2 linked regions of the Thalassoroseus pseudoceratinae genome follow. The protein of the gene in region 1 interacts with the protein of each later gene in a pairwise test. Links are inferred from orthologs where the notes say so. Each region holds a gene or a part of one and is shown in the gene's direction. Other genes may lie near its edges.

Region 1 (4,999 bases):
ATCTTCGACGTGACGCGGAAGCAACGTGTGTAGACGGCTTGAAATATCTGACGAAAACCGGAGATGCATGGTTTTCACCGGACTCCCCAACACCGTCACGATCACTGTCCGCATTGGAAGCCGATTTGAAATCCGGTACCGACGGTCGGCGGATGTTGGCACTTTGGGCCGTTCAAGATTGGCCGAATGAGAACGAAGACGAAAAACGTCGGCTCTCCGATTTGGTTGCGGAGAACCTTCGACATCATAATCCGATTGTTCGGACCGATGCGTTGGCGACACTCGATCGGTTAGGACCGGCCGCGGAACCACACTTCCAGGAAATCGTGCTCGCGTTGACCGATCCGAAACCAACAGTGAGACAGGCGGCGGCATTCGCGATTGGTGGGACAGCACGTGAGCCGGAAATGGTTCTGCCCGAGTTGGTTCAGGTCTTGAAAGATGCAAACTTGAGCGTCGTGAACGCTGCGACGTGGGCTGTCGGGAGATATGGTCAGACTGCAAAGGAAACCGCTCCGCATTTGGTTCGCGTGTTGAAACTCGGTTTGGTTCGCGTCCAAGAAGTGTTGATCAACCAAGCGGTCGATTCGTTGATGGCTGTGACAGATGACCCGGAAGCGGTCATCAACGAAGTCTTTGAGGATGGCGATTTGGAACTCGCCCGGCACGCCTTGGAAGCCGTCGCGGCCCGTCGGGTTCAGATGAGTCCCTCGTCGGATCAAACTTGACCGGCTGGTTGGGATGAGGGGCGAACGCTGGTATGATTTGGGCCAGATTCACCCCGTCTCCCATTCGAAGTGAAGCCGCTCATGTCTGACGATCGACAATCCCCACCCGCAGAAATTCGGTTCGCCGATGAGTTGGCATTTCTGGCAGCATTGGACAAGGCTGACGATCTTCCCAAACCGGCAGGTTGGCGATTGTCGCCACGGCGGGTGGTGGAATTCATTTGCGGAACTGATGGCGAAAAGCTGAAGTTGCCGAAGGGCACTCGTACCCCGAAGGGTGTGGAGAAGTCGTTGGCCATCACGGAGAAGTTCGTCGGTGAACGCAGCACGATCGAACGTTGCGTCGTCACACTGGCCGGGGAACGCGGACTGTTACTCGTCGGTGAACCGGGGACCGCAAAGTCGATGCTCTCGGAGTTGCTCGCTGCCGCAGTCAGCGGGAATGCCGATCTCACCATTCAGGGAACAGCCGGGGCCTCGGAAGATCATTTTCGCTACGCCTGGAATTACGCCCTCTTGCTGGCACAAGGTCCGAGTGAAGCCGCACTCGTCCCATCGCCTATCATGATCGGCATGCAAGAAGGGCGTTTGGTGCGGGTGGAAGAAGTCACTCGGTGTCTGCCGGAAGTTCAGGACGCCTTAATTTCCTTGCTCTCAGAACGGCGGTTGATGGTGCCGGAACTCTCCGGCGACGCAGGGAGTGTGTTCGCGAAACCGGGGTTCAACATCATCGCAACCGCGAACTTGCGTGACCGTGGTGTTTCGGAAATGTCAGCCGCATTGAAACGGCGGTTCAACTTTGAAGTCATCCCGCCGATTTCCTCGCACGAGCGAGAAGTCGCGCTGGTGAAATCGCAAGCGACCACCTACCTGGAAACCGGCGGTGTGGACCTTGCGGTCGACGATGGCGTCCTCGACATCTTGGTGACTGCGTTCCGCGATCTGCGAGAAGGTCGCACGTCGGAAGGGTGGTCTGTCGAGAAACCGAGTACCGTCATGAGTACCGCCGAAGCCGTCGCAGTTGCAACCTCGATGGGGCGTCAATCCGCATACTTTCCGTCAGAGCAAGACCCGCTATCGCTGCTGCCCGGTCTGCTACTGGGAGTCGTCTTGAAGGACGAGGCTCAAGATCGCGGTCGACTGTTGGCCTACTGGGATAGTGTCATCAAACGACGAAGCGAAGATGGTTCCCGACTCTGGAAACGCCTCTTCGAACTTCGCCGCGAACTTGAAGAACAATAATTCCTGTCTCAATTCTCGGTTCTATTAGGTCCCGTCCGACTTCAATTCGAAGTCCAAGCCACTCTCGCCATCTTGTCCGACGCTTGCCGATAGATTCGTGTCGGCATTGTATTGAGACGGAAGATATTGGTGCAGAATCTCGGTCGCTTCATCTGGATTAGAATCGTCCATCTGGCCACTCCCTTTGTGAGCGGTAATTTCCACGCGTTTTTCGCCGGATTCGACTTCGAACTGATAACTACCATTCTCAATCTTGCCAGCATACGACCGCCCCGAACCGGTTTGGGGACGAAAAATAATATCGCCGCTTTCCACCGGCTCGCCATCGAAGGTGACCTCCCCTGAAACAGACACCGTTTCGGGGCCTTCAGGGGCAGAGCCACAACCAAGAATGATCAATAAAGCGAGCGAGAGCGTGGTTCTGAATAACGTGTTGGGAAACATCCAATTAACTCGATTTTCTCAGCAAAGGAACCTACGGAATCCAAGCGCAATCAATCATTTCACAGTTAGGGCAATCACTCAGCGAATGCTGACTGAAAGATGCTTCGACTCGACACGAGTGATCTAGAGTCCGCTCACAACTTCCGACCCTTGACGTGTTCCGATCGCGTGCCAAGTGTCGATGTCGATACTTTCGGTGATGAACCGAGTCGAACCGTCGGCCATCACGGCTTGGACACCACCAGGGTGATAGCTGCGTGCGGAGATCAGCGGCTCATTGTAATTGGTGACGGAGGTGCAGGGTGAACGTGGGAATGTCGTACTCTTGCAGCCGTACAGAATGTCGGGGACGGACGTGTTCGGAGCTTCCAGCGTGGTGAAACCATAGCCGCCCCCGGTGCCACCACCCCAGTATCCACCGCCGGCTCCCCACGCACCCGATTTCGGTGCTCGACCTCGAATAATCACTTCACTGACGAGCAGCGTATTGGACGTTCCATCAATGATATCTCGGATACGAGCAGTCTTACTTGTATTGGTGGTCTCCCAGAATAATCCGCGGAAATTCCCACCGCTGCTGTTGCTGCGGACCATCCGGGCATCCCCTGTGCAGCCGACATAGTTGCCTTGGAAACCGTTTGCAGTCGAGGCCCCACCAAAAGCTGGTCCTGCGGGGTCGGACGGACACATGAACCCATCGACCGGAACGGATTTCACGTCATCTCCGACGTGCCAACAATGCGGCGGGTTCGCCGTCTCATAGGCCTCTGACAAATTCTCTTGCTCAACAAATGGGAGCAAGCGATGAAACCATGTGTCTCTGCTCAGGGAATCGACACCGCCGTGCTCACGGACGCCGTACGGGAACGATCCGAACGTTCCATGATAGTTGTGCATTGCAATGCCAATTTGCTTAAGATTGTTATTGCACTGAGTCCGTCGGGCGGCTTCACGAGCCTGTTGAACCGCGGGTAGCAATAAGGCAATCAGAATGGCGATAATCGCAATGACGACAAGCAATTCGATTAACGTAAATCCGCGTGGATTCTGTTGGTTCTGCATAGCTCTCGATCCAGTATAAAACCTAGAAACTCACTACGCCGAGAGCTAACGTGTGAACTCGCTTTCACGGTATCCTTTCATAATCGAAATAGCAACCATGAAAAAACACTAATGTTTGAGGCAAACTTCTTGTCGGGATCGAATTGAGAAAGCCACTCAATGGAACGAACGACTAATCGAGTTCAATGAGCACTATGTTTGTAAACGCAGAGTTTCAACCGCTGCTTGAGTCTTCGTCACCGTTCTTGATCGGTGTGCGACATCACTCGGCGGCACTGTCGCGGTCTATTCCGAACTTGCTCGATGCGTTTCAGCCGGAATGTGTGCTCATCGAATTGCCGATGGAGTTCGCGGAGTGGTTGCCGTGGTTGGGACATGAGGAGACGACCGCTCCGGTGGCGCTCGCCGGGTGTGCGGCGAACGCGTTCGGTTTGTGCTTCTATCCGTTCGCCGATTTTTCTCCAGAGTTGGCGGCGGTTCGCTGGGCATTGCGGAATGATGTCCCTGTGAAACCCTGCGATTTGCCGATTGCTCAGCATCGGAATGAAGTTCACGAACCAACCGTCTCCGAGGCGGAGGGGTTGCTGGAACGGCTCTTTCAGAAAACACAGACTCGCGACGTCGGAACGCTGTGGGAACGAATGGTCGAAACGCCAGCGATGGGGGCCACACCGGAGGCGATTCGCCGATCGGGATTGCTGTTCGGTTATGCGTTGCGGGTCAACGACGGCACGGCATCGGAATACGATCGACGCCGCGAAGCTCACATGCGGGAGTGCATCGCGAACGAAACGGGACGAGTTGTGGTCATCGTGGGAGCGTACCACGCACCGGCGTTGTTACCCGAGCCGATGCTGTGGTCGGAACCCGCTGCGTTGGAAACGGAACTGCAACAGAGCCCGAGTGAAATCACGACGGCACTCATTCCGTATTCCTTCGGGCAACTCGATGAACGATCGGGGTATCCCGCCGGCATTCGCGATCCGATTTGGCATCAAAACGCTTGGTCGGCCACATCGCCGAACGAACTCGATGCAAGCACGGCGGAACTGACCGTTCAGGTTTGCCGAGCGCTCCGAACGGCGAAGCATCCCATTAATGTTGCGGATGGCAAGGAAGTGCTGCGAATGGCTCGCGATCTGGCTCGCTTGCGAGGTTGGTGGGCACCGGGACGTGGCGAATTCATCGAGGCGGTACAAACGTGTCTCACGCGGGGGGAACTACTCGGGATCGGTCGGGCGGTCGCCGCTGCGATGGAAGAAGTGCTGGTTGGCAATCATTTCGGGAGTCTGCCAGTCGATCTACCGCGATCCGGTTTGGCTCCGTATGTTGAAGGTCTGCTCGAAGAACTGAAACTTCCCGGACCGAAGCGAATCGGCGAGCAAAAACGGATGCGATTGGACCCGTTGCGAAGTCCATTGGACCGGGCTCGTGTCGTGACATTCGAGCGACTGCTCGCCTGTGGCATTCCTTACGCCACGCAAGAAGCCGGAGAGGACCTCGCCCACCGTGAAAACTTAACC
Region 2 (3,796 bases), on another replicon or contig:
CGTAGCGGCGCGGTGATGGGATTGATCGTCGTTGGATTAGGGCTCTTGGACATTTGCCTATGGTTCGGTTTTCTGAATTGGATTTGGAAAATGGAGCTGGCGGAAATCACCGTGACCATGCTGTGCTTCGGTATGGGGGCGAGTGCTCAGGCGTTGTTCGCACGTGTCGGCGGTGGAATTTTCACCAAAGCGGCTGATGTGGGGGCGGATATCGTTGGGAAAGTCGAGTCAAATATTCCCGAAGACGACCCACGAAACCCCGCCACCATCGCAGATAATGTGGGCGACAACGTCGGAGATGTTGCCGGGATGGGAGCCGACCTATATGAATCCTACTGCGGTTCGATTCTCGCCAGTGCCGCTCTCGGTGTGGCTGCGTTCCACGGTGTTTCATCGCAAATGCAGTTCATGATGCTCTTGCTGCCAATGTTGTTGGCGGCGTGCGGAATTGGTCTTTCGATCGGCGGGATTTACCTGGTTCGCACGGAAGAGGGGGCGACCCAACGCAATTTGCTCAGCGCTCTGGCGAAGGGAATCAATGGAAGTAGTATCGGTGTAGCGGTTGTGGCAGCGATTTTGGTGATCATCACACTCGTTCTGCCCTCCAACAACCTAACTTACGCCGCCGATGCCAGTGAAAACTTACCGAAAGGGTGGGGGCTGTTCTGGGTCTACGGGTCGATTGTCACCGGTTTGCTCGCGGGGTGGGTGATCGGCAAGTGGACGGAGTATTCCACCAGCGAGGAATACGCACCGACCAAACGAATCGCCGATCAGTCCGTGACTGGTCCGGCAACGGTGATCATTGGTGGTGTTGCTGAAGGGTTTTATTCGGTGTGGGTGCCGATTGTGACCGTCGGCGTGGCAATTCTGCTCGCCTTCGGATTCGCCACTAACTTCAATTATGCCGACCCTCGCGTGTTTGCCTTAGGGCTTTACGGCGTGGCAATTGCAGCCGTCGGAATGCTGAGCACACTCGGAATCACACTCGCGACAGATGCCTACGGGCCAATCGCCGACAACGCCGGTGGCAATGCCGAGATGAGTCATCAAGATCCAACCGTCCGACAACGCACCGACGCCCTCGACAGTCTCGGCAACACCACCGCCGCCACCGGGAAAGGCTTTGCGATTGGTTCCGCGGCTCTGACGGCGTTGGCTTTGCTGGCAGCGTATGTGGAGGAAGTTCGGATCGGTTTCGAGCGGTGGGCGGTGAAGTCCGAAGTGGTCGCCAGCGAAAGCGAAACAAATGCCACGCTACTCAAAATCGATCGTGACGTACTTGTCTTCAACGATGGCGAGAAAAACCATGCCTATTTGCTCTATCCGGTCGGTCGGAATCCCAGCGAATCCGTTCAAGCGATTGAGAACGCAGAGATTGGTCAAACTGTCAGTGCCAATCTCCAAGAGATGGTGACCAACGAAGCCATCGTCGAGAACTCGACCGCGACAATGCCGGACTTTGTACGGTACTACAACGTAACCCTGATGAATCCGGCGGTGTTGGTGGGAATGTTCCTCGGTGTGATGCTGGCCTTCGTGTTCTGTTCACTCACGATGAAGGCGGTGGGGCGGTCTGCGAGTGATATGGTCGAGGAAGTACGTCGCCAGTTCCGTGAGATTCCTGGGATCATGGAGGGAACCAGCGAACCGGAGTACAGTCGGTGTGTCGCTATTAGTACGCGTGCCGCTCAGCGTGAAATGATCGTTCCGTCGGCAATCGGATTCGGCGTGCCGATCATTGTTGGGCTGATTTTGGGTGTGCCCGGAGTGATGGGTTTGCTCGCGGGGGGATTGACCTCCGGCTTCGCGGTAGCAATTATGATGGCAAATGCCGGGGGGGCATGGGATAATGCCAAGAAGTACATTGAAGCTGGTGCACATGGTGGGAAAGGGACGGAAGCTCACAAGGCAACCGTCGTCGGCGACACCGTGGGCGACCCCTTCAAAGACACCAGTGGCCCGAGCCTAAACATTTTGATCAAATTGATGAGCATGGTGTCCGTCGTCTTCGCCGGTTTCATCGTGCAATGTGCACTGCGAATTTTCTAAACCGTTACCGCAAACTGGGAGTCCAGATTAATCGTGATCGAACAAGTTCAAACACAACGCACGGCCGAACAACAGCAGTCTCTGATTCAAGCCTGTCGGTGTGCACGCATTTGTGAAGACTTGCGTGGTCGCGACACGCTGGTGCTGGAAATGATCGGCATCACACCGATTTTCGATTACTTCGTCATCACGACTGGCACGAACCGTCGGCAGATGCATGCCTTGTCTGACGAGGTCAGCAAATTGCAGCGGACGTCTGGGACTGCCAAGCGGGGCAGCGAAGGTTACGACGAAAGCACCTGGATCGTGCAAGATTATGGCGACATCATCTTGCACGTCTTCACCGAAGAATCGCGAGAGATGTACGACCTCGAGTCGTTGTGGGCCGACGCGAAGCGCATCGATTGGCAAAGCGTTTTGGAAGAATCCAGTTCCGAGAACTGTGCTGTTGAATAGGTTTTAACGAACAGGGTTCTCTGCCTGTGGTCAGTCCGTCACGTCAATTGCTGACGGGCGATCAGGCGACAGAACCTGCGACCTCGAAACGTCAACTGATCTAGCCGACCTTGAACGAACGCTCTCCACTCGCTAGACGTTGGAGGGCGTTTTTATTTGTTCTCTCCTTTCACCGAACACCGCGACGGATTGTCGCTTGGTCCGACTATGAATATTTCTGCTGAACTGCGTCGTCGTTTTGAATCCGCACTTGCCACGCTAACGGACGATCCGGCTGAGTACGCCGCTCTCGTGCGACCGGCTCAGAATACCCAATTCGGCGACTATCAAGCGAACTGTGCCATGCCATTGGCCAAGAAACTCTCGGACAAACCTCGCGATGTCGCCGCGAAGATTGTCGAGAACCTGGACGTCTCGGACTTGTGCGAAACTCCCGAGATTGCCGGCCCCGGTTTCATCAATTTGAAACTCCGCACAGACTGGCTGACCGAACAGGTCAACGCGGTCACTCATGATGATCGCTTGGGTGTGAAGCCCGTTGCGAATCCGCAAACGATTGTCATTGATTACTCGGCTCCCAATGTCGCCAAGCCGATGCACGTCGGACACCTGCGTAGCAGTGTGATCGGAGCGGCTTTGTACAAAATTCTGACGTTCCAAGGCCACAAGGTGATCAGCGACAATCACATCGGCGACTGGGGCACTCAGTTCGGGATGATCATCTATGGCTATAAGAATTTCCTCAATCCGGAAGCCTACAAAGCGGATGCGGTAACGGAACTTGCGCGACTTTATCGACTCGTCAATATACTGAGCGACTATCACGAGAACGTCAACGAAAAGTTGCCTAGTGCGAAGCAGCGATTGCAAGAATTCGAGCAACAACTCGCCGACGCAGAAGCGAACTCTGACCCCGCAGAAAAGTCAGCAAAGAAAAAACTCAAGAAACTACGAGCAGGTGTCACTTCGCAAGAGAAGGCTGTGCAGTCACTCCAGCAGTCGATCGAAAAGTTTGAAGCCGATCCGGAACTGAAAGAACTTGCGGACAACCATCCGGATATCGCACGGCTTGCAAGACTCGAAACTGCTAAACTGCACAGTGGTGATGAAGAGAATCGAAGACTCTGGGATGAGTTTCTTCCGGCGTGTCTTACCGCTTTACAAAAAGTCTATGATCGACTCGGAGTTTCATTCGATCACACACTCGGTGAGAGTTTCTACGATCCGATGCTTGGCGAAGTCGTGGAAGCGTTGGAAGCGAAGGGGCTTGCATCGGAAAGCAAAGGTG

The links.
Region 2: the proteins of G6R38_RS09815 (region 1) and rsfS interact in binary tests that used the Escherichia coli proteins (3 or more experiments, as listed by UniProt). The link is inferred for Thalassoroseus pseudoceratinae from one-to-one orthologs.

The regions. Positions count from the first base shown.
Region 1 is NZ_JAALXT010000002.1:1,107,908-1,112,906, forward strand. Bases 1-2,889 are described here. They hold G6R38_RS09815 (ATP-binding protein), read left to right. Parts: upstream 1-809; coding sequence 810-1,970; downstream 1,971-2,889. Other genes in these bases: G6R38_RS09810 (HEAT repeat domain-containing protein), read left to right, coding at 1-728; G6R38_RS09820 (hypothetical protein), read right to left, coding at 1,995-2,414; G6R38_RS09825 (DUF1559 domain-containing protein), read right to left, coding at 2,538-2,889. In the rest of the region: more of G6R38_RS09825, read right to left, coding at 2,890-3,476; G6R38_RS09830 (DUF5682 family protein), read left to right, coding at 3,662-4,999.
Region 2 is NZ_JAALXT010000004.1:512,447-516,242, reverse strand. The notes cover bases 1,056-3,796. They hold rsfS (ribosome silencing factor), read left to right. Parts: upstream 1,056-2,085; coding sequence 2,086-2,508; downstream 2,509-3,796. Other genes in these bases: argS (arginine--tRNA ligase), read left to right, coding at 2,716-3,796; G6R38_RS16405 (sodium-translocating pyrophosphatase), read left to right, coding at 1,056-2,052. Outside these bases: more of G6R38_RS16405, read left to right, coding at 1-1,055. UniProt on the Escherichia coli protein: Functions as a ribosomal silencing factor. Interacts with ribosomal protein uL14 (rplN), blocking formation of intersubunit bridge B8.